One region of the Nocardia cyriacigeorgica GUH-2 genome, then DNA from elsewhere that is predicted to be linked to it. Evidence: predicted binding sites of a transcription regulator. Region 1 holds the regulator's gene; the other holds the start of a gene.
What was found. Region 1 encodes HspR, which represses chaperone genes until heat shock. Its sites were predicted from a motif close to ANNTGAGTNNNNNNNACTCANNT; they were not measured.
Positions count from the first base shown of each region.

Region 1 (15,357 bases):
CCGGCCGGTAACCGTCGCGCCCATGGTCACCGGGCATATCCTGGAACCACACAGGGGTGATGGCGATGGACCATGTACGCGTACTGCGGGTGGTGCTCGGGGTGACGGCCGGGTACCTGATTCTGCTTGCGCTGTGGTTGGGGTGGGTCGTGCAGCATACGCCGGACGGGACGGTGCCGTTTCAGATCATCGCGCTGGTAGGGATCTTCGGCTCGTGTATCGGGATCGGATTGATGTGGGTGGAGCGGCCTTCGAAGGCGGATCGGCGGTTGGCGCGGCATGGGATCGAGGGGTGGGCGCGGGTGGAGCATGTGCGGCCGCTGGCGTGGACGGATCATCACAGTGAGCTGACCGAGCTGGATCTGGAGTTCACCGTGCCGGGGGCCGAAAGTTACCGGGGGACGGTGGTTTACGACGTGACGCCGGCCGACAAGGAGCGGTTGGAGGTCGGCGAGGTCATCTCGATCCGGGTGGACCCGGACAACCGGGATCGGGTGATGTTCTGCCTGTGATTCCGGGGCTGCCCCGTGTCACCGCTGCACCACCCGGTTCAGCTCCGATTCACGTGCGCCTTCGGATCGGCAAGCAGGAACTGCGCGGCACCATACGTCGCCAGGATGAGCCCTTCGGTCACCCGACGCGACCGCTCACTGCGCGCGAACAACCGGCGCAGCACGATCAAACCATCCGACACCGTGAACAGCAGCGCACCGAGCCCGAGCCGGCTGCGCGGATCGGTGTTCGGAATATTCAGTCCCGCAATATTCTCCGCGCCAGGAGCCAGCGCTGGATCGGACGCCAGTACCGCCGCCGTGCCGAGCGTCGCACCATAGGCGGTCAGGGGCGCCGCGATCGCAGGCGCCTTGGCATGCAGCAACGCGCCCGCGCCGAGCCACGCCAGCACCCGCGGCACCGCGATCGCGGGCTGGGGCCGCGCACCCCGGCGCCACCACAGCGCCGCGTACCCGGCCTGCATCACCGCGAACGACGACGCACCGGCGATCAGCTTGCGGTCGTCGTCCGGATCGATGAGCAACACATCGCCGACGGTGGCGGCGCCGAGCGAACTCAGCAGCACGGTCCGGTCGGTCGGATCGAGTTCGGCGCAGCCACGCGCGACGTCGGCCGCCAGCAGCGGCATCATCAGCGGCTTGGCGACCCACTGGAGCTTGTCACGGCCGGTGAGCGCGCCGAACACCGTGACGGCGGTGGCGGCCAGGTACCCGGCGCGGAACGGGCGCATACCGTCAGAAGCTCGGCTCGGCGGGCTTCGGCGGCAGGGTGACGACCTGTCCGGCGTAGCTGAGCCCGGCGCCGAAACCGAGCAGCAGCGCCAGCTGACCGCCCTTGGCCTTGCCGGTGACCAGCATTTCCTCCATGGCCAGCGGAATCGAGGCGGCCGAGGTGTTGCCGGTGTTCTCGATGTCGTTGGCCATCGGGATGTCCTCGGCCAGGCCGAGGTTCTTCTTCATCAGCTCGTTGATGCGGGCGTTGGCCTGATGCGGCACGAACACCTCGATGTCTTCCTTGGACACCCCGGACGCGTCGAGGGCGTCGGCCAGCGCGCGCGGCAACGTCACCGCGGCCCAGCGGAAGACCTTCGGACCCTCCATGCGCAGCGACATCCGCCCGATCGGCTCCACTGCCGGGTCGGTGCCCTGCATGGCCTGGGCCTTGTTCATGAATTCCAGGAAGTCGACGTCCTGGGCGATGGCCTCGGCGTTCTCGCCGTCGCTGCCCCACACCGTCGGGGAGATGCCGTTCTCCTCGCTCGGGCCGACGACGACGGCGCCCGCACCGTCACCGAAGATCATCGCGGTGCCGCGGTCGGTGGGATCGAGCCCGACGGTCATCGTCTCGGCGCCGATGACCAGCACGTATTCGGCCGAACCTGCGCGGATGAGGTCGGCGGCGACGCCGAGGCCGTAGCCGAAACCACCGCAGCCGGAGGTCAGGTCGAAGGCGGGGATGCCGTTGATGCCCAGGTCGGCGGCGATGGTCGGGGCGCCGTGCGGGGTGAGCTTGAGCCAGCTGGAGGTGCACAGGATCAGCGCGCCGATCTTGGACCGGTCGATGCCGGTGTTGTTCAGCGCGCGGTCGCCGGCGGCCGCGGCGATGGAACGCAGCGTCTCGTCGCCGCTGATCCAGCGACGGTTACGGATGCCGGTGCGTTCGTAGATCCACTGGTCGGTGGAGTCGAGGACCTCGCACACCTCGTCATTGCTGACCACGCGCTGCGGCCGGTAAGCACCGATACCGAGCATCGCGACATTGTCGCGGCCCTTCTTGACTGCAATGCTCACCACGGCGACTCACACGACCCTTCAACTACCGAATAAATCAGCACCAGGCTAGCGGAGGGCAACTACTCAGCCCAGCGCGAGATCCTTCAGCCCGAGAATCGAGCGGTACTCCAGCCCCTCGGCGGCAATGACCTGATCGGCGCCGGTCTCCCGGTCCACCACGGTGGCCACGCCCACGACGGTCGCGCCGGCCGCACGCAGCGCGCGCACGGCGGTGAGCGGCGAGTTGCCGGTGGTGGTGGTGTCCTCGACGACCAGCACCCGCTTGCCGACGATGTCGGGGCCCTCGATCTGGCGCTGCATGCCGTGGGTCTTGGCGGCCTTGCGCACCACGAACGCGTCGATCGGACGGCCGGGCGCGTGCATCACGGCCAGCGCCACCGGATCGGCACCCATGGTGAGCCCGCCCACGGCGTCGAAATCCCAGTCGGCAACCAGCTCGCGCAGCAGTTTGCCGATCAGCGGCCCGGCCTGGTGGTGCAGGGTCGCGCGACGCAGGTCGACGTAGTAGTCGGCCTCTTTACCCGACGACAGCGTCACCTTGCCGTGCACGACGGCGAGTTCGCGCACGAGCGCCGCCAAACTGTCCCGGTCGGTTGTTGCCTGATCGATCATCTGAGTCCTTCCGCGTGTGTTCAACGAGTCGCGTCACAGCGGTTTCGGCGAAGTCCGCCCGCCAGCACCTGCGCGTCAAGGGTACGGCGTGCGCTGCGGGCGCCGAGCAGAGCGGGTTACTTCGGCACCGGCCCCTGATACGGGCGGAATCCGGGGTGGAACGGGCCGCCGGGTAGCTGGGGTGCGTCGTCGTCGGAGGCGGGGGCGCGGAAGTCGCCGGGACGGCTGCTGCGCTCGACGGATTCGATGCGCTCGGCGACGCGTTCCTCCCGCGCGGCCGGGCGGGCGTCGGGGACGACGGCCAGGCTGGGGCGGCGCGAGGGCGGCTCGGGCGCGTCGGGTCGGCTCACGACATCGCGGTCCGGGGTGGCGTCGGCCCGGGCGGGACGAGCGTCCTCGGACCGGCCACCGATCACGCCGGGCGCATCGCGCTCGGGTTCGCCGGGTTCGTCGTAGTCGGAGTCGTCGTAATCGGCGTCGTCGTAGTCGGAATCGTCGTAGCCGGTGTCGAACTCGTCGTAGTCGGTGTCCTCGGGTTCCGGGTCTTCGTCGCGGAACCGGGGCGTGACGCGGGCCGGGCGCTCCTCGGGTTCGTCGACGTCGGCGGCCCTGCCGCGCGAACGGCCGTGCGCACGCCCGGACTCGGGATCGAGCCCGCGCGGTTCGGCGACCGGCGGCAGCACATGCAGCAGCCCGGACAACCGCAGCACCGCGTCGATGGCGGTTTCCCATTCCTTGGCCGGGGTGCCGACCGAGAGCATGCCGAGGGTCCAGTTGCCCTCGCTCCACAGCATCTGCACCGTCTCCGGCAGTGTCTCGATGAACGCGACCATCCGCTGGTCGACGGCGTGCCGGGCGATCTCGGGATTGGTCGCGAAGACCACCCGGTCGCCGATGGCGCCGAGCAGTTCCAGATCGTGGTCCTTGGGCGGAGAGGCGGTCTTCAGGCGCATATCGACGTCGATATCGGAGCCGATCTGCCTGCGCACGGCCACCAGCGTCGCCGAATCCTCGAGGTCGAACAGCACGAACTTCTCGCCCTTGCGGATACCGGAGACCACGTCGACCGCGGACAGATAGCCCAGCTTGGCCAGCGCACCGCGCCGCCACGTCGAGGGCAGCGCCGGTTCCACCGACACATACGTATAGCCCTGGGCCTTGGCCCAGACCTGGCGTGCGTGACCGGTCCGCTGCCGCTGGAGCCGATCGAAATACAGCAGTACGACCGCACCCACGAGTGCGATCGCCGCCAACCCGAACCACATAGCCGTCATCGCCGTCTAGCCTATCGAGCCGACCGGGGGTTTGCCCGGCACCACCCGCGCGCGCCGCAGCGTTTGTGACCGATCACGGAACTTCTCATCGCCCGCCGCCGGGAAGCGCGGTGCTGATGATGATTTTCGCGTGGATCGAGCCGTCGGGCGCCTTGTCGCCCTGAACGACCACGAGTTCGCCGGTGGGAAGATCCGCGGGCGACCCACCCGACAGCGAGATCACCTGGGTGTTCGCGTCGGTGGTCACCGTGACGGTCGAGCCGCCGATCGAGCTGACCGTGAGTGTGCCGGCGTTGTTGGCGGTGATGGTGCCCATGGTGGCGCCGATACCGTCGATGCCTTCGATCCCGGGCAGGCTGGGAATCACCAGCGGCGGCGTATTCGGCCCCGGCGTCGGGTTCGGGGTGCGGCCGGCGGTGGGCAGCGAGGACGTCGCGGTATCACTGGCCGACGGCGTGGAATCGCCGCCACCGAACAGCAGCCCGGCGACCGCACCGGCCACCGCGATCAACAGCACCACGGCCAACCCGAGGCCGATCCACAGTCCGGTATTGCGCTTGGGCGGACGCGGCGGCTCCCCCGAGGGCGGCATCGCGCCGAGATCGCCCATCGCCGCCGGATCGGAGGTCGGCTGGGTCGGCGGCTGCCACTGCTGCCCTTCGTACCCACCCCACTGGCTGTCGTAGGTGGGCAGTTCACGGGTCGGGTTGGACGGCGGCTTCCACGGCTCGTACTGGTCGCCGACCGGATACGCCGTCGGCCCGTAGGCCTCGGTGTATTCGGTGGTGTGCAGCGGCTCGGTGCCGGAACCACCCGGTGGACCCAGGTGTTCGGTCGGCGAATCGTCCGGCCGCTGCCCCCACGGATCGTTCGGGTTGGTCATGCACCCAGCGTACGAGGGACGGGCGCCGCGGGCATTGCTCTCGACAGACCGCGACGCCCGTCCCTGGTGATTCACCTGCCGACGACGAGCCCGTCACCATCGGGACTGACGCCGACCTTGACGGTGTCGCCGTCGGTGATCTCGCCGGCGAGCAGTTCCTTGGCGAGGGTGTCGCCGATGGCCTGCTGGATCAGCCTGCGCAGTGGCCGCGCACCGTAGACCGGGTCGTAGCCGCGCACCGCCAGCCAGAACCGCGCCGAACCGCTGACGTCCAGCGTCAGCCTGCGCTGCGACAGCCGCTTCTGCAGCTGGTCGAGCTGGATGTCGACGATGGACTCGAGCTGTTCCTCGTTGAGCGAATGGAACATCACGACGTCGTCGAGCCGGTTGAGGAACTCCGGTTTGAAGGCCGAGCGCACGGCGTTCATCACGAAGTCCTTGTCGCCACCCGCACCCAGGTTGGAGGTGAGGATGAGGATGGTGTTGCGGAAATCGACGGTGCGGCCCTGGCCGTCGGTCAACCTGCCCTCGTCGAGGACGGCGAGCAGGATGTCGAACACATCCGGATGCGCCTTCTCGATCTCGTCGAACAGCACCACGGTGTAGGGCCTGCGCCGCACCGCCTCGGTGAGCTGACCGCCCTGGTCGTAGCCGACGTATCCGGGCGGCGCGCCGACCAACCGGGCCACCGAATGCTTCTCGCTGTACTCGCTCATGTCGATGCGGACCATGGCGCGTTCGTCGTCGAAGAGGAAGTCGGCCAGCGCCTTGGCCAGCTCGGTCTTACCGACGCCGGTGGGGCCGACGAACATGAACGAGCCGGTCGGCCGGTTCGGGTCGGCGACACCGGCCCGCGCCCGGCGCACCGCATCCGACACCGCCCGCACGGCCTCGTCCTGGCCGACCACGCGCCGCCCGAGTTCGGACTCCATGCGCAGCAACTTCTGAGTCTCGCCCTCGAGCATGCGGCCCACCGGAATACCGGTCCACGACGACACCACCTCGGCGATATCGTCGGGCCCGACCTCTTCCTTCAGCATCACCTCGCCGTCACCGGCCGACGCGGACGCCTTCTCGGCCTCGGCGAGCTGCTTTTCCAGCGTGGGGATCTTGCCGTAGCGCAGTTCGGCGGCCTTGCCGAGATCGCCGTCGCGTTCGGCCCGTTCGGAGGCCCCGCGCAGCGATTCCAGTTCCTCCTTGAGCGCGCGGACCTGGTCGATGGCGTTCTTCTCGTTCTGCCAGCGGGTGGTGAGCTGGTTGAGCTTTTCCCGGTCGTCGGCCAGTTCCGAGCGCAGCTTCTCCAGCCGTTGTTTGGACGCCTCGTCGGTTTCCTTGGCGAGGGCGACCTCTTCGATCTCTAGCCTGCGCACCGCGCGTTCGACCTCGTCGATCTCCACCGGCCGCGAGTCGATCTCCATGCGCAGCCGCGAGGCCGATTCGTCGACCAGGTCGATCGCCTTGTCCGGCAGGAACCGGGAGGTGATGTAGCGGTCGGACAGGGTGGCCGCGGCGACCAGCGCGGAGTCGGTGATGCGCACACCGTGGTGCACCTCGTAGCGCTCCTTGATGCCGCGCAGGATGCCGACGGTGTCCTCGACCGAGGGCTCACCGACGAGCACCTGCTGGAACCGGCGCTCGAGCGCGGCGTCCTTCTCGATGTGCTGGCGGTACTCCTCCAGCGTGGTGGCGCCGACCAGGCGCAGCTCGCCGCGGGCCAGCATCGGCTTGATCATGTTGCCCGCGTCCATCGCCGATTCACCGGTGGCGCCCGCACCGACGATGGTGTGCAGCTCGTCGATGAAGGTGATGATCTGCCCGGCGCTGTTCTTGATGTCTTCGAGCACGGCCTTGAGCCGCTCCTCGAATTCACCGCGGTACTTCGCACCGGCCACCATGGCACCCATATCGAGCGAGATGACCGACTTGCCGCGCAGCGATTCGGGGACGTCACCCGCGACGATGCGCTGGGCCAGCCCCTCGACGATGGCGGTCTTACCGACGCCTGGCTCACCGATCAGCACCGGGTTGTTCTTGGTGCGCCGCGACAGCACCTGCACCACGCGCCGGATCTCGGTATCGCGGCCGATCACCGGGTCGAGCTTGCCGGAGCGGGCGGCCTCGGTGAGGTCGGTGGAGTACTTCTCCAGCGCCTGGTAGCTGCCTTCGGGATCCGGGTTGGTGACCCGGGCGCTGCCGCGCACGGCGGTGAACGCCGCGCGCAGGGCGTCGGCGGTGGCGCCGTATTTGGTGAGCAGCATGGTGATGTCGGAGTCGCCTTCGGCCAGGCCGACCATGACGTGCTCGGTGGACACGTACTCATCGCCCATCTCGGTGGCCAGCCGCTGCGCCGCGGTGATCGCGGCCAGCGCTTCGCGGCCGAGCTGGGGGGTGGTGGTGGCGCCGGTCGCGCTGGGCAACCGGTCGATGATCTCTTGCGCCTCGCGTCGTACGACCGCCGGATCCGTACCGACGGCCTTCAGCAAGGGGGCGGCGATGCCGTCGGTCTGATCCAGCAACGCCACCAGCAAGTGCGCCGGACGAATCTCCGGGTTGCCCGCGGCCGAGGCCGCCTGCAAGGCAGCGGTCAGCGCCGCTTGGGTCTTGGTGGTGGGATTGAACGAGTCCACAAAGCACCTTCCTACTGGTCGATAATCTCCCCGGTGCCGGACGCGAACGGCGGGGTGCCGTCGCCATCGGCACGGTGTCCTACCGTTCAACGCGCGAAAGGTTGAGTCTGTTCCGCTCAACTTTGCCGATTTTAGCGGGTGCGGCAAGCCGGACTCGACCCGAACGCTACGCCGCGTGAACCGGGGTTGCGCCTCCGTCCTGTGACAAATGCCGGTAACCTGCCCATACCCACATGACCACGGCGTTTTCAGGGATACTTGCCTCGACGGAGGACCGCCGGTTACGGGTAGGTCCCCGGGCAGCTCTTCGAGGGAAAGGAAGCCCACGCCGTGGATGCGCGTTCGGCTGCGCTGGTCCGCGCCAACTTCCGTTCGGTGGTCGATTCACCGCACGGACCCGAGCGGTTGATCAGTGCGTTTTATGGTCATCTGTTCGCCGAGAATCCTCGGCTGCGGGATCTGTTCCCGCCTGCCATGGATATGCAGCCGAAACGCCTGGTCACCGCGATCCAGTACATGCTCGATCACCTCGAGGACTGGGACCGGGCGCAGAAGTTCCTCGAACAGCTGGCCCGCGATCACCGCAAGTACGGCGTGGAGGCCTCGCACTACGACCTGGCCGGGCGCGCGCTGTTCGCGGCCGCGCGCACCTACAACGGCTCGGCCTGGAACGACGAGCTGGCCGACGGCTGGCGCGATGTCACCCTGCTGATCGCCGCCGCCATGGCCATCGGCGCGAACTCCGACGATTCGCCGCCGTACTGGGAGGCCACCGTCGTCGGGCACCGGCACGTACTCGAAGACCTGGCGATCGTGCGCCTGCAATCCGACAGCCCGATCCCCTATCAGGCCGGTCAGTACGTGCCGGTCGCGGTGCCGCAGCGGCCGAAGATGTGGCGGTACCTGTCGCCGGCGATTCCGGCGAATCCGTACGGCGAGATCGAATTCCATGTGCGCAAGGTGCGCGGCGGCTGGGTGAGCCCGGCCATCGTCAACGACACCACCGTCGGCGACCGCTGGCTGATCGGCGGGCCGCTCGGTGGTCTGCATGTGGATCAGGACAGCGGTCGCGATGTGCTGATGATCGGCTCCGGCACCGGGATCGCGCCGCTGCGCGCCCAGCTCATCGAGATGGGTCAGCGCGGCATCAATCCGCGGGTGCACTTCTTCATCGGCGGGGTGTACCCCTGCGATCTGTACGACGTGGAGAACATGTGGCAGCTCTCGCAGAGCAACCCGTGGCTGACCATCGTGCCGGTGTGCGAGCAGAAGACCAACCCGTGGTGGTATCCGCATCCGGCCGCCGACGCGCCGTACGGCATGCACCGGCGGCTGGTCGGTAATCTCGGAGCGGTGGTCGCCAGCTTCGGGTCGTGGTCGGATCGGCAGATCCAGATCGCCGGTTCGGCGAAGATGATCGCCGACACCCGGCGCGCGCTACTCGCGGTGGGCACCCCGGAGTCGATCATCAGTTCCGATCCCGTCTGAGAGTAGGTATGGACATCGATCCGCATGCGCCCCGCAACGGCGCGATTCCGGAAGCGCCCGTGTGGAAATCGACGGTCGTCGGGCACCACCGGCTGCGCCATGATCTCGCGGTGATCCGCTTGATCGGCGAGTTCGTGCCGTTCACCGCCGGGCAGTCGGTGGAGGTGCGGGTGCCGCAGTTCCCCGGCCTGCGCCGCCGATTGTCCCCGGCGCTGCCGCCGTCGCTGGACGGCAAGCTGGAGTTCCATGTGCGGACGGTGCCCGGCGGATGGTGCAGCGGCGGGATCGTGGCCGATACCGCGGCCGGCGACGAGTGGACCATCGGCGCTCCCGCGGGCACGTTCTACGTCGACCCGGAGGGCGACGAGGTCGTGATGATCGCGGGCGGAACCGGTTTGGCGCCGATGCGCGCGCAGATCCTGGAACTGGCCCGCCGCGAGGTGCAGCCACCGACGTATCTGTTCGTGGGCGGGTCGTCGCCACGCGATCTCTACGCCGCCGACATGCTGGCCCTGCTGGCCGAGGAATTGCCCTGGCTGACCGTGGTTCCGGTGGTGGAGAGCCTGGAGGATCCGGATCCGATCGACGAGTGGCATGAGCGTGCGCGGGTGGATATCGGCTTCGCACCCGATGACATGCTGCAGGGGACACTGGCGGATGTGGTCGGCTCGCACGGCGCCTTCGATCGGCATCAGGTGCTGGTGTGCGGCTCCCCCGCGATGACGCGCGCCACCGTGCAACGGCTACTGGACACCGGGACGCCGGCCGAACGCATTCAGTACGAGGGCGGCTGACCCCGGCTCAGAAGAGCGGGTCGTGACGAATGTTCATGGCGCGGGTCCCGGTAGCCATCAGGCGGAACTTGGTGGTCTGCACCATGGAGGGTGAGCCGACGATCTGCACATCGCGGTCGGCCCATGCGCCGTATCCGGCGACGATCTTTCCGATCTGCCCGGTCACCCGTGGTTCGAGGCCGGGCCAGGTTCTTTCCGACTCGCCGGAATCGTAGTACCACCAGGGATTTTCGTCGCGCTCGGTGACCGGGGTGACGGTGAGCCATTTGTTGGCGACCGCGAGTTTGCTCAGCGTCTCCAGATCGTAGAGATCGCACGGATGATGACCGCCGACAAACAGGTGCACCTTCGGATTGATGCGGCGATGCGTCATCGCCATCAACTGCGCGCGTAGCGGCGCGATTCCGGTGCCGCAGCCGATCATCAGCATTTTGCGTTTCACATTGCGTGGAATTCCCAGCCCGCCCAGCGGCGAGCCGAACAGCCACTGATCACCGACGACGGTATTGCCGACCATGGCCGGGCTGACCCAGCCGCCGAGCACCGAGCGGATATGGAATTCGATTTCGCCGTTGGCATTCGCCGGAACCGCGGGCGACATATAGCGCCACATGCGCGGCCGGGACGGAATCTGCACGCTCACGTATTGGCCCGCGGCGTATTGCATGGGCTGGTCCAGTTGCAGCCGGACCACCGCCAGATTGCGCAGCACCTCGCGGCGTTCGACGACGGTGCCGGTCCACACCGGAGGCGTGCGTTCCTGTTCGGCGGCGCCGATCATGGTGTCCGAGATCAGGGTGAGGCCCTCGGTCCAGGCGCGCTCGACCTCGTCGGTCCACATCTCCGAACCGGCGAACCGGCGCATCGCCGCCTTCAGCGATTCCGCGACTGCCGTGTAATGGGCCCGTTGCACACCGTACTTGCGGTGATCGCGGCCGAGCTGGGCGAGAAACGGCAGCAACTTTTCCGGCTCCTCCAGCCGGTCGAGCGCGTAGCCGATGGCCTTGACAAGGCGATCACGCTGTGCGTCCATCGCCGCGGGAAAATAGTCGCGGATCGCCGGATATTCGGTGAACAAGATCGCATAGAACGACCTGGACAACCGCTCCGCCCCACCCTCTTCCGCGGCAACCGCCTTGAACGTCGTTCTGATCAGCGCGACGGACCGCGAATCCATGTGTGCCACAACCTCATTCCGCATTCGAGCACTATCCGTGCCGGCGAGTGAGGTGCTGCGGGACACTCGTCAGCAGCCGTGAATTGGAGTGTAGGCGAGGTTTGCCGGCAGCGGAATGGACAGACGAAACATCCCACGCGCAATTCCGGCAAAACAAGGGTATGGCGTACGAATTCGAACCGAAACCGACTGAAAGACCGGATAAACCGGGTGAAATCCGTCACTCGACCGCTCAATATGCAAGCTTCACAATGAAGTTCGCACCCGACAGCGATCTACTGGCAAATCCGAAACGTTTCTGGACGCAGCTCGGGCCCCGACCCGGCTCATCGACTGAACCGGACCGGGGCCCGAGAACTCATCCGTAAACGGCTACCGGCGATGACGCGGCTGCCACACCACCAGCGCGGTGCTGCGCTGCGGCGGGGTCAGATCCGGACGGTAATTCGCCCGGGCCCGTTCCAGTTCCGCACTCAGCTCGGCCACTCGCTGCTGCAGTTGTTCGACCTGATTGGTGAGTTCGATGATGCGTTTGATGCCGGCCAGGTTGACGCCCTCGTCCTGGGACAGCCGCTGCACCTCGCGCAACAGCTCCACGTCCCGGGCCGAATAGCGCCGCCCGCCGCCCGAAGTGCGTTGTGGCGTCACCAGACCCAGCCGGTCATACGTGCGCAAGGTCTGCGCATGCATACCGGCCAATTGGGCCGCCACCGAGATCATGAAGTACTCGGCTCGCGACGGCCCCCCTGACGCCTGCTTCGGATCTCCGGACATCACGCACCTGCCCATCCTGCTCGCGGATCGAAACCGCTGGCCTTCTCCGCCTCCTGCAGCGCGCGCAGCGCATCGGTGGCGTTGTCATCCAGTTTCTGCGGCACCGCGACCTTGACGGTGACCAGCAGGTCACCGGCTCCGCCGCCGCGCTTGGGCACACCGCGACCGCGCACCCGCAGGATGCGGCCGTCGGCCGTGCCCGGTGGCACCTTCACGCCGACCCGGCCCTCCAGCGTCGGCACCGACACCGTGGTGCCGAGGACCAGTTCGCTGTAGCTGACCGGCAGCACCAAGGTCAGGTCGTCGCCGCTGCGGCCGAAGACCCGGTCCTGGCTGACGTGCACGGTCACGAACAGATCGCCCGAGGGCGCACCGCGCAGACCGGCCTCGCCCTGCCCGGCCAACCGGATCCGCTGCCCGTCCGCCACACCCGGCGGGATGCGCACGGTGATGGTGCGGGTCCGGTTCTGGATACCGCTGCCATGGCAGTCCACACACGGATTGTCGATGATCGAACCGGTCCCACGGCAGTCGTCGCAGGGTTCGCTGAACCCGAACGCGCCCTGGTTGCGGCTGATCACGCCGGTGCCGTTGCAGTGCGGGCACACCCGCGGGCTGGTGCCCGGCTTGGCCCCGCTGCCGTGACAGGTGGTGCACGGCGACGGACTGGTCATCCGCAGCGGGACGGTGGCGCCCTGCGCGGCCTCGCGGAAACCGAGGGTCGTCTCGGTCTCCACATCGGAACCGCGCCGGGGCCGGCTCGCCGCTCGCGTGCCGCCCCGGTTGAACAGACCGCCGAACAGATCGCCCAGGCCGCCGTCGGCACCGGTGGCACCGGCGCCGAAGATATCGCCGAGGTTGAACTCCTGGGAGAATCCGCCGGCACCGCCGGGGGTGAATCCTCCGCGCGGATAACCACCGCCGGCGAACAGCTTGCGCGTCTCGTCGTATTCCTTGCGCTTGGCCGGATCCGACAGCACGGCATGCGCCTCGCTGACGGCTTTGAACTTCTCCTCGGCTTTGGTGTCGCCGGGATTGGCATCCGGGTGCAGGTCACGCGCGAGCTTGCGGTAGGCCTTTTTGATCTCGTCCTGCGAGGCACCGGAGGAGACGCCCAGCTCCTTGTAGAAGTCCTTTTCGATCCACTCCCGTTGGCTCACCGGGCATCTCCTCCTCTCGGTCCTCTTGTGCGGTGCGGCTCGGCCGCGCTCTTATCCTTCGTTCGCGCCGGCATCAGCGTCCGATGCCTCGGCCTGGTCCGGTGCGGGCGCCTCGCCCTCGTCGGCGGGGGCGGGGGTGGGCAGATCGCCCACGCCGTCGGTTACCCCCACCAGCGCGTGCCGAAGCACCCGGTCACCGAACCGATAACCCTTGCGCATCACGAGGCCGATCACCGGATCGTGTCCGGAACCCTCGTGCTGCACCGCCTCGTGCAGAGTCGGGTCGAAAGGCTCACCCTCCGAACCGAACTCCTCGAGACCCTGTTTGCGCAGCGCGTCGCTCAGCTTGTCGGCCACCGACTTCAGCGGTCCCGATTCCAGGTCGCCGTGCGCCCGGGCGCGATCGAGATCATCGAGCACGCCGAGCAATTCGGTGACAACGCCGGCCTTGGCCGCGTCGACAGCGGTCTTGCGGTCGCGTTCGACCCGGCGCCGGTAGTTGGCGTACTCCGCGGTCAGGCGCTGCAGGTCGGCGGTGCGCTCGGCGAGCTCGACCGCGGCGTCGGAGACGGGCACCTCGGCGGCGTCGGCCTCCGCGGCGTCCGGCTCCGCCGGGGCGGAACCATTGCCCGCCCCGGCTGCCTCCCGCACCTCACCGGTGTCGGGATCGATCTTGCGCTTGTCGACGAAGCTGATCGGCTCCTCGGAGTTCCCAGCGTTCGCGTTCGTCACTTCTTCTCCGTGTCGACGGGCTCGTCAACGACCTCGGCGTCGACGACCTGATCGTCGTCGGCCGTCGCGGAGGCACCGTTACCGGACGCGGCGGCGTCGGCGGCCGACGACTCGTAGATCGCCTGGCCCAGCGCCTGCGACTCGGTGGCCAGCTTCTCCACGGCCGCCTTGACCGCGGCGATGTCGGTGCCCTTGAGCGCCTCGTTCGCCTCGGCGATGGCCGCCTCGACCTTCTCCTTGACGTCGGCGGGCACCTTGTCCTCGTTGTCGGAGATGAACTTCTCGGTCTGGTGCACCAGCGACTCGGCCTGGTTGCGGGTCTCGGCCTCCTCGCGGCGGGCCTTGTCCTCGGCGGCGTGCGCCTCGGCGTCCTTGACCATCCGGTCGATCTCTTCCTTGGACAGGCCGGAGCCGTCCTGGATCTTGATCGTGTTCTCCTTGCCGGTGCCCTTGTCCTTGGCGGTGACGTGGACGATGCCGTTGGCGTCGATGTCGAAGGTGACCTCGATCTGCGGCACGCCGCGCGGGGCCGGCGGGATACCGGTCAGCTCGAAGGAGCCGAGCAGCTTGTTGTGCGAGGCGATCTCGCGCTCACCCTGGAAGACCTGGATCTGCACCGACGGCTGGTTGTCGTCGGCGGTGGTGAAGGTCTCCGAACGCTTGGTCGGGATGGTGGTGTTGCGCTCGATGAGCTTGGTCATCACGCCACCCTTGGTCTCGATACCCAGCGACAGCGGGGTTACATCGAGCAGCAGGACGTCCTTGACCTCACCCTTGAGCACACCGGCCTGCAGGGCGGCGCCCACGGCGACGACCTCGTCCGGGTTCACGCCCTTGTTGGGCTCCTTGCCGCCGGTCAGTTCCTTGACCAGCTCGGAGACCGCGGGCATACGGGTGGAACCACCGACCAGCACGACGTGGTCGATATCGGAGACCTTGATGCCGGCGTCCTTGATCACGGACTGGAACGGCGCGCGGGTGCGGTCGAGCAGATCCGAGGTGATCTTCTGGAATTCGGCACGGGTCAGCTGCTCGTCGAGGAACAGCGGGTTCTTGTCCGCGTCGACGGTGATGTAGGGCAGGTTGATCGAGGTCGACTGCGACGACGACAGTTCGATCTTGGCCTTCTCGGCGGCCTCACGCAGCCGCTGCATGGCCATCTTGTCCTTGGTCAGGTCGATGCCCGAGGTGCCCTTGAACTTGTCGACCAGCCACTTGACGATGCGCTCGTCCCAGTCGTCACCACCGAGGTGGTTGTCGCCGGAGGTGGCGCGGACCTCGACGACGCCCTCGCCGATTTCCAGCAGCGAGACGTCGAAGGTGCCGCCACCGAGGTCGAAGACCAGGATGGTCTGTTCCTTGTCGCCCTTGTCCAGGCCGTAGGCCAACGCGGCCGCGGTGGGCTCGTTGACGATGCGGAGCACGTTCATGCCCGCGATCTGGCCGGCTTCCTTGGTGGCCTGACGCTGGGCGTCTTCGAAGTAGGCCGGGACGGTGATGACCGCGTCGGTGATCTCCTCACCGAGGTAG
Region 1 covers NC_016887.1:5,829,430-5,844,786, forward strand. Annotated here, with positions in the region: gene NOCYR_RS26205 (DUF3592 domain-containing protein) at 66-512, shown strand; gene NOCYR_RS26210 (lysoplasmalogenase) at 551-1,243, opposite strand; gene NOCYR_RS26215 (beta-ketoacyl-ACP synthase 3) at 1,248-2,306, opposite strand; gene pyrE (orotate phosphoribosyltransferase) at 2,370-2,918, opposite strand; gene NOCYR_RS30955 (hypothetical protein) at 3,035-4,192, opposite strand; gene NOCYR_RS26230 (DUF5666 domain-containing protein) at 4,278-5,075, opposite strand; gene clpB (ATP-dependent chaperone ClpB) at 5,147-7,702, opposite strand; gene NOCYR_RS26240 (FAD-binding oxidoreductase) at 8,033-9,190, shown strand; gene NOCYR_RS26245 (FAD-binding oxidoreductase) at 9,199-9,984, shown strand; gene NOCYR_RS26250 (globin domain-containing protein) at 9,992-11,161, opposite strand; gene NOCYR_RS26255 (heat shock protein transcriptional repressor HspR) at 11,534-11,935, opposite strand; gene dnaJ (molecular chaperone DnaJ) at 11,935-13,095, opposite strand; gene grpE (nucleotide exchange factor GrpE) at 13,147-13,827, opposite strand; gene dnaK (molecular chaperone DnaK) at 13,824-15,357, opposite strand, start outside.

Region 2 (15,357 bases), 300 kb from region 1:
GTTCAACAACGCCAACGCCGAATTGCAATCGGTGCTGTCGCAGGCCCCAGGCCAGTTCGCCAGCCTCGGCGCGGTGCTCGACACCACCACCGATCCGATCACCGGCCTGGTCAACAACTTCGTCGCCATCACCAAGGCGGCGCAGCTGCGCACCCCGGCCATGCGGGCGCTGTTCCCCGCGCTCGAACTCGGTGGCGCGGCGCTCGGCGTGCCCGCCCACGACAACGAATTCCACACCATCCTCGACATCTGGTTGCGGCCCTACTGCCAGTACCAGTCCACCCCGGCCAGCCCGCAGGTCGTCTCCGACGGGACCATGCCGAAGTGGAACTACTGCGAGAACCCGCCGCCGGGACAGCAGATCCGAGGTGCGGTGAACGCGCCGCGGCCGAACATCCCGGACAACGGCTCGCATATGCCGCCGGGTGTGGATCCGAACGAACGGACCATGCCGCCGGTGCGGTAACCCCGACCGGCTGAACGGCCGCGTGTGCGCCGGGGCATACTCGCAGTTGACTGCCTGCGGCCCGGCGCGCGCGTGGCCGGACGAAATACACGGCACACCCCGAGGTGTGCCGGGAAGGTGTGAACAGTACTCATGTCCACAGATGACGCCGCTTCCGACGCGGACGCCGGGCGGGATGGCGCGACGACGGGACCGGCGGGCGACGCCGAATCCGCCGAGGCGACCACACCGGCCTCCGATGTCGACGCCGAGTCCACGGACGCTACTGACGATGCGGCCGGCCAGGCCGACAAGGCGGAGGCCGGTACGACCAGCACGGCGGACGCGGACAAGACTGTGAAGGCCGAGACGGGCGAGTCGGGCGCGGATGCCGAGAAGACCGTCAAGGTCGGCAAGGCGGATGCGGACGAGACGGTCAAGATCGGCAAAGCCGACGCCGATGAGACCGTCAAGGTCGCCGCGGCCGACGCCGACGAGACCGTCAAGATCGACAAGTCCGACGCCGACAAGACCGTCAAGGTCCGCACCCCCGCCGCCGCCAAGGCCGCAGGCACCAAGAGCCGCAACCCGCTGTTCATCGCCGCCGGCGTGGCCCTCGTCCTGGCGATCGCCGCCGCCATCGCCGGCGTGGTGTTCTTCATCCAGTCCGGCAACCGCGAGGACGAGCTGGAGACTCGCGCCGACGCCACCAGGGCGGCCTGCGACTTCGGCAACCAGTTCGCCACCTACAGCGGCGACAAGGTCGACGACTACCTGGCCCGGCTCAACGACACCGCGACCGGTGAGTGGAAGCAGATGGTCGCCCAGCTCGGGCCCGATCTGAAGGCCCGGTTCGAGGGCAGGCAGGTCAATTCGCGGGCCGATGAGGTCATGTGCGGTTACGCCTCCGGCGACGAGGACAACGCCACCCTGGTCCTGGTCATCGACCAGTCCTTCTCCACCGCCGATGTCCCGAACTCCACCCCGGGCAAGGTCCGCGTGGCGGCCAATGTGGAGATGCAGAAGGAGAACGGGCGCTGGCTCGTGGCCAAGTTCGACTTCCCGGCAATGGGTTAGGCGGCGGCGTGACGAAAGAGAGTGAGACCGGACCTATGGTCGACAACGCCGACAACAATGAGCGCGGTGTGCTGCCCGTCGTCCTCGCCTTCGTGGCGGGGGTGGTGCTGGTGGCGCTGGTCGTCACCGCCGTCGTGTTCTTCCGGCAGGCGCAGCAGCGCGGCGACGAGCTCGCCGCGCAGGACGAGTCCAGCCGGGCCGCCTGCGAATTCGCCCGGGTGACCAACACCTACGACTACGCGGGCAACCTGGACAACTTCATCGCCGAGCTCAAGGGCCGGGCGACCGAGAACGTGGTCTCGGATCTGGAGCAGAACTGGGAAGTGCTGCGGCAGATCCTGGTCGAGTCCCAGGTCAAGGCCTGGGTGGACAAGGCGACCTGCGGTTTCCGTTCCGGTGACACCGAGAAGACCGAGGTGCTGGTGAACCTCAGCCTGATGAAGACCAACTCGGTCACCCCCGAGCCCAAGCGCCAGGACATCGCCGTCGTCGCAGGCATGGAGAAGTCCGGCGACAAGTGGCTGGTCAACAAGTGGGAGCTGGCCATGCTGCCCGGCCTCGACCCGAACGCCGCCCAGCAGCCCCCGGCCCCGCCGGCCGATCAGCCCGCGCCGGAGCCCGGCAACTGATCCGCTGAAGCGACCCCCGGCGGCGGGTCGAGCCACCGCCGCCGGAGGTCTATTCAGGTGGTCGGTGCGACGCTAGAACAGCGTCAAAGCCTCTGCGGCCGGCTGCTTCGCGACTTTTCGCGAAGTGGCCGGCTTTTCTTGTGTCACAGGCGGTTCCGCGCGTACGGCCGGGGCGGGGATGGTGGTCGTCAGCGCGGGCAACTCGACGGTCACCGGGTCGGCAGCGGCGGTAGGGTCGGCGGCGACGCGGCGGGCGGCCTGCCCGGCCAGCGTGTCGGCCTGTTCGTTGAAGTAGTTGCCGACATGTCCGCGCACCCAGCGGAATCGCACCGGGCCGGGCCGGGAGGCGATGGCTCGATCGATCTGCTGGATGAGCTCGGCATTCTTGACCGGGGCGCCGGTGGAGGTGCGCCAGCCGTTGCGGCGCCAGCCCGCGATCCACTCCGAGGCGCATTTGATGGCGTAGAGCGAGTCGCTTTCGATCAGCAGCGGTTCGTCACCGGGGTGGGCGAGCACGGCCTCGAGGAGCGCGCGGAGTTCCGCGATCTGATTCGTGCCCGACGCGGCTCCCCCGCTATCGGAGGGGCCCTGATGGTTGACCCATGCCCAGCCGATGGCGCCGCCGGGATTACGCAGGCAGGATCCGTCGGTGCTCACGATGATCATGCCTGGCACCCTACGCAATCCGGCCGACAAGATCGGTACCGTGGAATTGCTCTATCTCCCTTCGCAGCCGGGACTCCGTGCGGCGCAGGGCCGAACGGACACCGGATTCGATCGGCCGGGCGAGCAGGCGGCCGATGAGGCCACGCGGCGGCTCGTAGTCGACCTCCGAGGTGAGCACCGAGCGCCCGTAGCCCAGCGGATCGAATCGCAGTGTCAGAGTTCCGGATAGACGTCCACGCAGGGTATACCCGATCACGACATTGCGCCGGTACTCGGTGATCTCGCAGGTGAGCGTGGTGCGCAGGAGGAGCAGGCGGGCGTAGGTGCGAAAGCGCGCGCCGAGTCCGCGGTCGGCGTCGCCGCTGGGTTCGAACTCGGCGACGCCGAACATCCAGTCCGGTACGAACAGGTGATTGTCCGTGTAGGTGAACGCCACCTCGACCGGTGCGCCGACGTCGCTGGCATATCTGATGCGGCCCATGGGCCCTCCCTCCACGGCTCCGACAAAAGTACTACAGCGTTCCTCTTTATTCGAGAGTTGTGCCGAGATTTGGGGAGGTGGATTTCCAGATCGCTACCGGCCGGTTGCTTGGTCGGCGGGCAGGCCGAGCCGGTCGACGATGTGATCGGCGATGGGCAGCGCCGAGGTCGCCGCCGGCGACGGCGCGTTCAGCACATGCACCATCCGCGCCGTGCGCTCGACCAGGAAGTCGTGGATCAGCGTGCCGTCCCGGGCCACCGCCTGGGCGCGAATGCCCGCTTCCCGCGGTCGCAGGTCGTCCATCGTCAGCTCCGGGCAGTAGCGCCGGCATTCGGCCAGGTAGCCGCGCTTGAACAGGGAATTACGCAGCTCCCGCAGCCCAGTGCGGACATTGGCCAGCGCCACCCGGTGCATGCCCGGATAGCCGAGTATCTCGCGGGCGTCGCGCAGATCGACGCTGCCCTTGCGGTAGCCCTCCCGGGACAGGCCGAGCACGGCATTCGGCCCCACCGTGAGATCACCGTCGATGGTCGGGCTCAGATGCACGCCCAGGAACGGCAGCTCCGGATCCGGAATCGGATAGATCAGGGTGCTGACCAGCCCCGCCCGCGACGCCGGCAACTGGTAATACTCGCCCCGGAACGGCACGATCCGGGTATCGATGCGCAACCCCGCCATCCGGGCCACCCGATCGGCCTGCAACCCCGCACACGCCACCAGCGCCTTCGCCGTCCAGCTCCCCGCCGGCCCCGACACCGTGACACCCGCATCCGTCTCGGTGACGTCGTCGACCCGCGCCCCGAGCACGATCCGCCCGCCCGCCGCGCGCACCTGCCCGGCCAGCGCGGCGGTGATCCGCCGGTAGTCCACGATCCCGGTATCGGGGACGAACAACGCCCCCACCCCGCTCACCCGCGGCTCCCGCCGCGCCAGCTCGCCGGCATCGAGCAACTCGACATCCACCCCGTTCACCCGCGACCGCTCATACAGCGCCAGCATCCGCTCCCGCTCGGCCCCATCGGTCGCCACCAGCAGCTTCCCGCACTCGGAGAACGCGATCCCGTTCGCCGCCGCGAACTCCTTCGTAGCCCGAGCCCCCTCCCGGCACAACCTCGCCTTCAAACTGCCCGGCGCATAGTAGATCCCGGAATGAATGACCCCACTGTTATGCCCGGTCTGATGGATTCCGAGCGCCTCGGCCTTCTCCACCAACACCACACTCGCCCCCGGCGCCCGCCGCAGAATCCGATACGCGGTAGCCACCCCGACAATCCCGCCCCCGATCACACAGAAGTCGTACATGCGATTCAGCTCTTGTCCGGGGTCGTCGACATGAGTTGCACGATAGGCGCGTGGTCGACGGTGCGCGCAATGGGACGGTGACGTCCGTCCGCATCGGCCATGCGCGGGACTACCACCCGAACAACAGCAGGTGCACCCCGCCGACGACAACGCCGAGCAGCCCGCCGTGGACGTACAGCAGCCAGGCGTCCTGTTCGACGGAGGCGTAGAACATTTCCATGAACTCGCCGGGGGTGAGTTGTTTGAGTTTGCGGGCGGCGAATTCGTCGATCTTCTTGGCTTGTTGCTCGGTGAACTCGGCGTCCTCGACGAGGGTGGGGGCCAGGCCGACGGCGGCGCCTGCGGCTCCGACCTTGAGGTTGTCGAATTGGCGGCGGCCGAAGGCGGCGCGGACCATCGAGGTGGTGCGGCCGAGTTGGCGGTGGATCTCGTCGGAGATCAGGCGTTCCAGCAGCTGACGGGTCTTGTCGCCGTTGGGGCCTTCGAGCAGCTCCTTGGACAGGTTGGGCAGCGTGAGCACTTGGTAGGCGAGGATGTGGGCCAGGTCGACCGCGGCTTGGGGCTGGCGTTTGGCCAGCAGGGCCTGCCGCCACAGGTATTTGTAGCGGGGTTGCGGATCGCCTGGCTCGAACACCATCTTGATCGCGATCAGGTTGACCAGCACGCCGATCCCGGCCGACACCAGCAGCACGACCACCCACGCGGGCACCCAGCCGAGCACCGGGATGTTCGGATGCACATGCAGATACAGCGCGAGCAGCAGGCCGAAGGGCGCGCCGAGCAGGCCGATGCGCACCATGAACCGCAGCTCCGGCGCGGCGATGGTGGTGGTCAGGTCCTTGAGGATGATCGGGTTGTCCTGCAGGTAGCGGATGACGAAACCCTTGACGTCGATCAGCTGGTCGACGTTGTCACCCAGCGATTCGAACGCGCGCCGGCACAGCGCGGGCAGCTCCCGGTCCACCCGCTGGTAGACCAGCTGCTTCATCGCCCGCGGCAGCGAACCCCACAGCTCGGGGTTCTCCCGGTACATGACGTCGTCGACGATCGCCTGCACCTGCTTGTGCGCCATCTCGGCCACATAGTCGGCGATACCGTCCAGGTCGAGTTCATGGATGAAATCGCGGGGGCTGCCGATCCGCATCAGCGCTTTGTCCACGCAGATGCTGGCCATCTTCTCCGCGCGGGCCGGGATGAAGCCCTGGAATCCGAAGCGGGAACCGTCCTCGGAGAACACCGGCAGCACCTGCACCCGGCGCGGCAGATAGGGGTAGAGCACCTTGAGGCCGGGCACCCGGACACCACGGAAGCGCAGCGGCCAGAACAGCATCAGCACGCCGGTCCAGTTGGTCAGCCAGCCCGCGATTCCGGCGAAGATCGGGAAGCTGATCAGGTCGACCACGAACTTCGACTGCCCGGTCAGCTGCTCCCAGTCGATGAACACACCGGACGCGAGTGTGATCACGCGGGCTCTCCCTAGGCCGGCCGGTACAGATACCGGAATGGTTGTCTGAGACATCGAATGAGACTCGAGGTCCCAACATTCTCATTGCCCCGTGGAGGTGTCAACGACGCGGGGGCTCGCGCAGCGGCCACTCATTCATGATCGCGTCACGCTGCGGGCGGGCAGGGCGGCGACCGCGCGTTCGGCCGCGACCAGGGCGCTGTTGATCGCGATCTCGCCACGCATCCCCGGGGCGGCGACCATATCGCCGGCCAGGAAGACGTCGCCGCCGCGGTTGATGGCCGGGCGGTCGCGCCAGGTCTGTCCGGGCAGGTCGAGCGCGCCGGTGCGGCCCTTCGCCGTGGCCGTTCGAGTGAAAGTGGTGCGCGACGTCCGGCCGGGGATCACCAGATCGGCGAACTCGGCCAGGCGCTGCTGCGCGTCCTTGGGTGATTCGCCGGCCCGCACCGGCATCTGGAGCTGGAATAGCGACTCCCCGGGCGGGGCGATGCTGTCGTCCTGCATGGTGTAGGACTCGTGGAAGCCGCCGGCATCCAGATCGAAGACGATGCTGCGGTCGCGCGGCGAACTCTGCACGGCGATATCGAGCAGCGCGGCGTATCCGCTGGTCCAGGTCAGGCTGTCGTCGCCGAGCAGGCGCCGGGCCGAAGCCAGCTCGGTGGCCACGATCACCGGTCCGGCGGAGGTGTCGATGCTGTCGACCCGCGCACCGGTGCTGATCTCGACACCGAGTTCGCGGGCCCGGGCGACCATCCGGTCCACCGTCCGCTGCCAGCCGCCGCGCACCCACCGCACCGCGGGCACGCGGGGTCCGAGTACTCGCTGGAACAGGCCCCAGACGAACGCCGCCGACAGACGTCCGGTGTCGGCGTCGTAGGTGGCCACACTGATGGCGTTGGCGATGTGCTCGGCGGTCGCCTCGCCCCAGCGCGCCGAGGCCCAGCTGCGGAAGTCGATGTCCACCGGCGGTTTCAGGTCGAATCGTGCCTGCGCGCGCAGCATCCGCGCGGGCGGGATCCGGCGGACGCGACCGTCGGTGCGGAATCCGAGGCGCCCCAACTGCCGTGGCGCGGGCCAGCCGAGGCCAGCGGTGAACCCGCGCGCCTTCAGCCAGGTGTAATGCGGCCCGTCGGCATAGAAGACGTGGGCGCCGTCGTGGGCGATGTAGGGGCCGGAGGTGGCCCGGCCGCGCCCACCGAGCGTCGCGTGCGCCTCGAACAGCCGTACCGGCGCACCGGTTTCCGCGCAGGCGATGGCGGCGGTGAGGCCGGCCAGACCGCCACCGATCACGGTGATGTGCTGGGTCATCGCAGGGACTCCTGTCCATTCGGGGTGAGGGGTACGGCCGCTTCGATCTGTGCGGCGATCAGTTCCGCGGTCGCCCGCAGATAGCGTTCGCTGTCCATTCCGGAGGGGTGGTCGCCGCCGAAGATGTCGCACATCAGCCAGTAGTGGGCGATGGCGCCGACGATGACGGCGGCGGTGGCTTCCCAGTCGGCTTCGGCGTGCCGCGGACCGGCCAGTTCGGCAAGCCCCCGCGCGACCACCGAGGTCACCACGGTGTACTCCTCGCGGCGGAATACCGCGAGCACTTCGGGGGCAATCGAGTTGTCGCGCAGCAGGATCCGGGTGACGTCACGGTCGTGTTCGAGGCGCATGAGCCCGATCCGGCACAGCATCCACAGCCGGTCCACCGTCGATGCGCTCGGCGCGACCGCGCTCAGGAACCCCGCGATGGAGAAGTCCGGCTCCAGGAATTGCTGCCATTCGCCCCGGTCGACCAGTCGCGACCGCACCGCCTCGACGAGCAGTTCGTCCTTGGAGGCGAAGTGCCGGTACAGCGCACCGGAGCCACCCGAGAGCCCGGCGGCCGCTTCGATCTGCGCGACCGAGGTGCGCGCGAAGCCCTGGGTGCCGAACAGTCGCAGCGCTTCGGCGACGATTCTTTCGCGGGTCGAGGCCATCCGAACTCCTGCAAGTAACCACTTACTTACATGACAGCGCGAGGCGTGACCTCGGGGCAAGGGTTGCGGCTCGAGACGGCCGAAAGGCGCTACCGCCGCTCAGGAAGCCTCCCCCTACCAGCTGTTTTCTGAATTTCTAGGTTCCGTGATCAGCGCCTTGAAGTCTGCTGGCGTCAAATACAAGCACGCATGCTTGCTTCTTTCCGACCGAGCTGCGATGCTGAATCGCGACGTCACCTCGAGTGACATCCGGCAACGACGACGCGGGGGCAAGGACACGACCATGGCTGACCTCGAAGCGCTACTCGGCGATCTGGCCGAGGAGAGCGCCGACCTGGAACGACTCGTCGCCCCGCTCGCACCCGCCGAGTGGGCCACCCCAACGCCGGCCGAGGGCTGGACCATCGCCCATCAGATCGGCCACCTGGCCTGGACCGATGAAATCGCCACGATCTCGGCGAGCGATGCCGACCGGTTCGCGAAGCTCGTCGCCGAGGCCGGGCCGCGCGTGCTGACCTTCGTCGACGAGGCCGCCGAGGAAGCCGCGGCCGATGAGCCGGCTCAGCTGTTGCAGCGCTGGCGGCGCAGCCGCACCGAACTGGCCGACGCGCTGCGCAACGTTCCCGATGGCGCCAAGGTGCCGTGGTTCGGGCCGCCGATGAGCGCGGCGTCCATGGTCACCGCGCGGACGATGGAGACCTGGGCGCACGGTCAGGACGTGGCCGACGCGCTCGGCGTCACCCGCACGCCGACCGCCCGGCTGCGCACCGTCGCCCATATCGGCGCCCGGACCAGGAACTTCGCCTATATGGTGCGCGGCAAGCAGGCGCCGGCCGAGGAATTCCGGATCGAACTCACCGCGCCCGACGGCAGTCTGTGGACCTGGGGTCCGGAGGACGCCGCGCAGCGCGTCACCGGCCCGGCCCTGGATTTCTGCCTGCTGGTCACCCAGCGCAGGCATCGTGACGATCTCGCCCTGACGGCGGTGGGCGCGGATGCGGCCGAATGGCTGACGATCGCGCAGGCCTTCGCCGGTCCGAGTGGTGAGGGGCGCGCAGCGGGGCAGTTCGCCTGACCGAGCCCGCCCGCGCCGGTACGCGAAGCGGGCGAGCGCCAGTCTGGGTGCGTCGCGACGAATCGGACGTCATTGGCCGGGTGTCTCGATAGGGCAGTCGAGAATGACGCTCGCCAGCGACCTGGGAGTACCCGTCGCTGACCACCGCGAAACCTCGTCGACGCGGATGGTTCACCCTCGTGTCACGTGAATGCCGCAGTACCGCCGCCTGCGGGTCCGGCGCTTGTGATGCTGCTCTCAGCGATGCGGCATGCTCACCCTCCACGCCGTAACCTGGACGAGCGTACGGCTTTCAACGATGCGGGCCGTCGACCCCAGGGAAACCAGGGCGGAGGGAAAGGAAAGCATCGTGTCAGCATTCGAGTCTGCTCAGATCGCTCGCCATACCGCCATCGTGCTGGCCGGCGCGGCCAGCCTCAGTCTCACCGTGGTGTCCGGCGCCTATATCGCCACGAACATGCCGGGCCTCGACCGTCCAGGACAACTCGCCGGCCCCTCGGTGCCGAACATCCGCGACGGCGCCCCGCGAACCGGTGCGGCCCATCGCACCGGGTCCATCCTGCTCACCGACGGCTCCGGCCAGGCTGCCGTCTACCGCGATCGGCCCGCCGCCGCCCCCGTCGTCGTGCCACCGCCCGCAGCCGTCGCGCTACCCGCCGAACCGCAGCCCGCCCCCACCGACCCTGCCGGAGTCGGCGGCCGCCTCGGCCTCGGCACCACCTACGTCGGCGCCCGGGTGGCACCAGCGCAGACCAACACCGTCTCCATCACCCTCGACACCAACGCCCTGACGGTGCTGAGCGGAATCCTGATGTCCGACCCGATCCGCGAACGCCTCGGCGTCTCCACCGACCCGTCCGGCGTCACCCAGATGCGCACCGACGTCGACACCCGCCGCGGAGAGGTGACACTGGTGTTCTCCGACCCGACGCTCGGCGAGCACGCGCTCGAGTTGGACCGGAATCCGGCACCGGGACAGGCGGATCGGGTCGAGGACGATCCGGCAGCGGCTCAGGCGCCGGGCGCTGCGCAGGACAAGCCGGTACTTCGGGACAACGGAAGTGACGTCGTCACAACCTGATTCCCGCTGCCTGAGTGAATCATGAAGCGGGCGTTGGTTTTCGTTCGGTAGCCGCGTCGGTCGTGACCGCCGCCACGACTAACGGAACCTCCGGTTGTTCAGAGCCGACCGCGTCCTCGCAGGCCTCACTCAGGGAGGAGCCGATCGTCGTAGCCCGCGTCGACCAGACGCCGGTAGGCACTTCGCACCTCATCCGGAACCTCAATGGGTATCGCCCAGCCCTTCATCGGGTACAGCCATGCCCGCTGAACTTCACCCACGAGCATCGTCACCACTCGGTTGACGTCGCCGATCGCGCACAGGTAGTCGTCGAGGGAGACCGGGCTCGACGTGCACACGATATCCACCTCGGGCCACAGCTTTCTGCACACAGCGTGCGTGCGGCGCTGGTGGTACGGCCGACAGATCAGTACCGCGGACCGGATCGCATCGAGGAGCCCTGCTTGTCGCAGCAGCCGATGTGTGAACGCGATGTTCTCACTGGTGTTGGTCGCCTCCGGTTCGACGAGAACAGCCTCGGCGGGTACGCCCAGCGCCAAAGCCCGCTCGCGATAGTGCACTGCCTCCCCGCGTGGAAACACCGCGGTCGTAGTCGGGGAGTTCGCTCCACTGAACACGATCATGGGGATGCGACCCTGGCGGTACAGCGTTGCAGCCCAGTCGGCCACCGCCAGATCGTGACTGCCCAGGCCGATTCCGATGTCGGCCGAACGCACGGCTTGATGCATCTGGGTGAAAGACCACAGTGTCTCGACATCGGCCCGAATTCGCGCGGGCAGTTCCACCATCGACACGCGAGGCTCCTGGTCAGTCGGGAATCCTGAAGCAGTAGCAGCCCTACCGCAGCACCTCGGCTATGTCGGCGGCGGCCGTCATCAGGATCAGTATCGGAACGACTTTCTGCGCGGGAATCCGGTAAGCCCCACGGGAGTGTTGTTCGATGACCTTGGCCGCGGTCAGGGCGCGGATGTGATGGTAGAGCTGGCCGGCGGAGGTGAGGGAAACCGCTTGCGCCAGTTCGGCGCCCGTGCGTGGGCCGTCGAGCAGGGATTCGACCAGGGCGCGGCGGACCGGGTGGCCGAGGGCGGCGAGGACGTCGACGCGGGCCTGCGCGGGCAGTTGTGGGATGGCGGCGGCGCTATAGCGGATCGTCCAGTCGATCGGGCCGCCGAAATCGACGCTGCCGCCGTATTCGACGAAGCCGCGTTCGGCATCCTCGGTTCGCCGCCGGCCCTCCAGCTCTTCGATCCGCGCCTCCAGCTCGGCCAGTTTGGCAGCGACGTCGATCATGTCGCGCATGCTAATCGGCGCCACGTCGCCGGCTCGGTCATGGCCCTGAGCAGCAGTTGCTGTTCACTCAGGGTCGCGAGCGCGGCGATCCAGGTGGACTCGGGCATGCGATGGTCGAGCAGGACGGCGGTCGCGACCGTGCCCTCGGTGCGGCGCAGGTAGAAGGCATCGGCCAGCATGCCGGGATAACTACCGCCCTTGGCGCCGATCGCGACGGATCCGGCCGGTGGTCGCGGCCATTCCAGCTGGGCGCGTGCCACCTCGCTGCCCGGACCGAAACTGCCGGTCGCGATGGCGCGAAACATTGATGCGAGTTGGCGAGCCGAGCCGGTGGCCGTGGTCTCGGTCCACGCCAATTGAATGTCGATCGGCGGCAAGGTCTTCGACTGGATCGTTGCTCGGTAGGTGGGGTCGCTCGCGTACCGCTGCGCTGTCGCCCAACCCCCGTCGCTACCCGGGTCGAGTGCGCGGATGGCCTCCCCGAGTTTGGTGTTAGGCGTGTAGTCGTGCCATCCGCCGGCCGCGGCCGCGTCGATCAGTGCCTGGTCGCCGAGGCGGTCGCGCAGGTAGTCGTGGACGGCGTTGTCGCTTTCCTGGATCATCGCGCTGACCAGCTGATCAAGGGTGACAGTCGCGGCGGTGAGGCGGGCACGTGCTCGCAGATGCGCGCCGCCATCGGTTCCGGGGAGATACCAGCGCTCCCACTCGCTGACCGGCACCGCTTCCCGCGGATCGAGCGTGCCCGCCGCGACGGCGCGGGCGTACGCCGCGAGTACAACGACCTTCACCGTCGAGGCGAGGGGCTGCTGGTCGTCGGCCCGGCGTTCGATGGTGTTGCCCCGGCCGTCATCGATCGCGAGGGCGATGGTGTCCGGTTCGGCGTGGATCCGGCCCAGCCATTCCTCGGCCGTCGCGACCCCGGGCTCGGGCATCGGCCCGCATGTTCTCTCGGCAGCGCCGGGACTCGCGCATCCCGTGAGCAGCGGAATAACCATGGCCGCGACGACCCCCCACCTACGACCCACGGCCTTCTCCTAAATTCCGTAATTCCGCAAAAACGAACTAACACCGACAGGCTAGCTGCGATCGCAGTGGCTGTCGAGGTGCTCGCGCGCGGTCGCTCTCGCCTGACGGTGGCTTACGTATGCGATGGCATCGAGGTGAGCACCCTCTTTCTTCGCTGTGAGTGAACGTCCCCACTCCCCCGGAACAAACCCGAATACCCCGGGGTTGAGTAGGCATCGCTCAACTTTGAAAGGGTCGAAGACGTGACTGCAGCTCAGAATTTGCCGGTGCTGTTCCTGACCGATCCGATCGTGCTGCCGGGCATGGTCGTGCCCATCGAACTCGACGAATCGGCGCAGGCGGCGATTGATGCCGCGCGGGCCGCGAAGACCGACCAGGTGCTGGTCGCGCCCCGTTTGGATGAGGGGTATGCGGCGTACGGCGTGGTCGCCACTATCGAACAGGTCGGCCGGCTGCGCGGTGGTGCGCCGGCGGCGGTGCTGAAGGCGGAGCGGCGCGCCAAGATCGGGCACGGGGTGACCGGGCCGGGTGCGGCGCTGTGGGTGGAGGCCGAACCGGTCGAGGACGTCCCCGCCGACGGCCGGACCAAGGAACTCGCCGCCGAATACAAGAAGCTGGTCGTATCGGTGCTGCAACGGCGGGAGGCCTGGCAGGTCATCGACGCGGTCAATCAGCTCAGCGATCCGTCCGCGATCGCCGATACCGCGGGCTATGCCACCTACCTGACCAGCGAACAGAAGCGGGAACTGCTGGAAACTCCGGAGCCGGCCAAGAGGCTGGCCACGCTGATCGAGTGGACCAAGGCGCATATCGCCGAGGCCGAGGTCTCGGAGAAGATCAGCGAAGAAGTCCGCGAGGGCATGGAGAAGAGTCAGCGCGAATTCCTGCTGCGCCAGCAGCTCAACGCCATCCGCAAGGAGCTCGGCGAGGACGAGCCCGACGGCGCCGAGGACTACCGCACCCGCGTCGAACAGGCCGATCTACCGGATTCGGTGCGTGAGGCCGCGTTGCGCGAGGTCGGCCGGCTGGAGCGGGCCAGCGATCAGAGCCCGGAATCGGGCTGGATCCGCACCTGGCTCGACACCGTGCTGGAGCTGCCGTGGACGGTGAAAACCACCGACAGCACCGACGTTTCGGCCGCGCGTGCCGTGCTCGACGCCGATCACCACGGCCTCGACGAGGTCAAGGACCGGATGGTGGAGTACCTGGCGGTGCGCTCGCGGCGCGCCGCACGCGGGCTGGAGGTCGTCGGCGGACGCGGGTCCGGCGCGGTGCTGGTGCTGGTGGGTCCGCCCGGTGTGGGTAAGACCTCGCTGGGTGAGAGCGTCGCGCGGGCGCTGGGCCGCAAGTTCGTGCGGGTCGCGCTCGGTGGTGTGCGCGATGAGGCCGAAATCCGTGGCCACCGACGCACTTACGTCGGCGCGCTGCCCGGCCGGATCGTGCGCGCGATGAAGGAAGCCGGTTCGATGAACCCGGTGGTGCTGCTGGACGAGATCGACAAGGTCGGCTCCGATTTCCGGGGCGATCCGGCCGCGGCGCTGCTCGAGGTGCTGGACCCGGCGCAGAACCACACCTTCCGCGACCACTACCTGGACCTGGATCTTGACCTGTCCGACGTGCTGTTCATCGCCACGGCCAACGTCATGGAGACCATTCCCGGCCCGCTGTTGGACCGCATGGAACTGATCACCGTCGACGGCTACACCGAGGACGACAAGGTCGCCATCGCCCGCGACTTCCTGGTCCCGCGCCAGCTGGAACGCAATGCGCTGACCGCCGAGGAGGTCACCGTCACCGACGCGGCGCTGCGCGAGCTCGCGGCGAACTACACCCGCGAGGCCGGGGTCCGGCAGATGGAGCGGCTCATCGCCAAGGCGTTGCGGAAGGCGGCGACCAAGCTGTCGGAGGGCGGTCCGGTCGCCGATGCGGTGCCGACGATCGGTCTCGGCTACGACCCCGATCTCGGCTACGACGACCTGCTTGCGGAGGTCGCATCGGAGAACAGCCGTGTCGCCGAATCCGGCCGCACCGCAGCGGTTTCCGGTGAGTCCCTGACGATCGACGTCGGTGATCTGAAGGACTACTTGGGCCGTCCGCGGTTCACCCCGGATTCGGTGGAACGCACCGCCGTCCCCGGTGTGGCCACCGGCCTGGCGGTGACCGGCCTCGGCGGCGATGTGCTCTACATCGAGACCAATGCCGTCGACGGTGAACGGTCGCTGACGCTCACCGGCCAGCTCGGCGACGTGATGAAGGAGTCCGCGCAGATCGCCTTGACCTACGTCCGCTCGCACCTGGAAGAAATCGGCATCGAACCCTCGGTGCTGGACCGCAATATTCACGTGCACTTCCCGGCGGGCGCGGTGCCCAAGGACGGCCCGTCGGCCGGCGTCACCATGGTCACCGCCCTGGTGTCGCTGGCGCTGGGACGGCAGGTGCGTGCGGATGTCGGCATGACCGGTGAGGTCACGCTGAACGGCCGGGTGCTGCCGATCGGCGGCGTCAAGCAGAAGCTGCTCGCCGCTCAGCGGGCCGGCCTAAAGACGGTGTTCATCCCGGCCCGCAACGAGCCGGACCTGGATGACGTCCCCGCCGATGTGCTCGCCGCCCTGGACGTCCGCCCCGTCAGCGATGTGGCCGACATCCTGGCCTACGCCATCGAGCCGGTCGCCGAACCGGCATTGGATGGCCGGCCGTTGGCGGCCACCGCCTGACCTGGGGTGGCGCCGCCGGCGTCACGCTGAACGGAGCCGTGCCTGTGCTGAGCGGGCACGGCTCCGTTCGTTCCGGGGCTTCATGTGCGGCGTATGGCCGAGCAGGGGTCCGGTCAGGCCGTCCGGGACTCCCCCGGGATTT
Region 2 covers NC_016887.1:6,129,794-6,145,150, reverse strand. Annotated here, with positions in the region: gene NOCYR_RS27600 (MlaD family protein) at 1-466, shown strand, start outside; gene NOCYR_RS27595 (hypothetical protein) at 599-1,522, shown strand; gene NOCYR_RS27590 (hypothetical protein) at 1,531-2,151, shown strand; gene NOCYR_RS27585 (ribonuclease H family protein) at 2,224-2,817, opposite strand; gene NOCYR_RS27580 (SRPBCC family protein) at 2,828-3,298, opposite strand; gene lhgO (L-2-hydroxyglutarate oxidase) at 3,392-4,600, opposite strand; gene NOCYR_RS27570 (hypothetical protein) at 4,710-6,065, opposite strand; gene NOCYR_RS27565 (FAD-dependent oxidoreductase) at 6,201-7,373, opposite strand; gene NOCYR_RS27560 (TetR/AcrR family transcriptional regulator) at 7,370-8,029, opposite strand; gene NOCYR_RS27555 (TIGR03084 family metal-binding protein) at 8,313-9,104, shown strand; gene NOCYR_RS27550 (hypothetical protein) at 9,454-10,185, shown strand; gene NOCYR_RS27545 (YdcF family protein) at 10,311-10,973, opposite strand; gene NOCYR_RS27540 (ArsR/SmtB family transcription factor) at 11,023-11,484, opposite strand; gene NOCYR_RS27535 (serine hydrolase) at 11,472-12,407, opposite strand; gene lon (endopeptidase La) at 12,768-15,215, shown strand; gene NOCYR_RS27525 (PaaI family thioesterase) at 15,357-15,357, opposite strand, start outside.
Region 2: a site for HspR is predicted at 12,704-12,726, ahead of lon (endopeptidase La). Genes of this name have one in related genera too.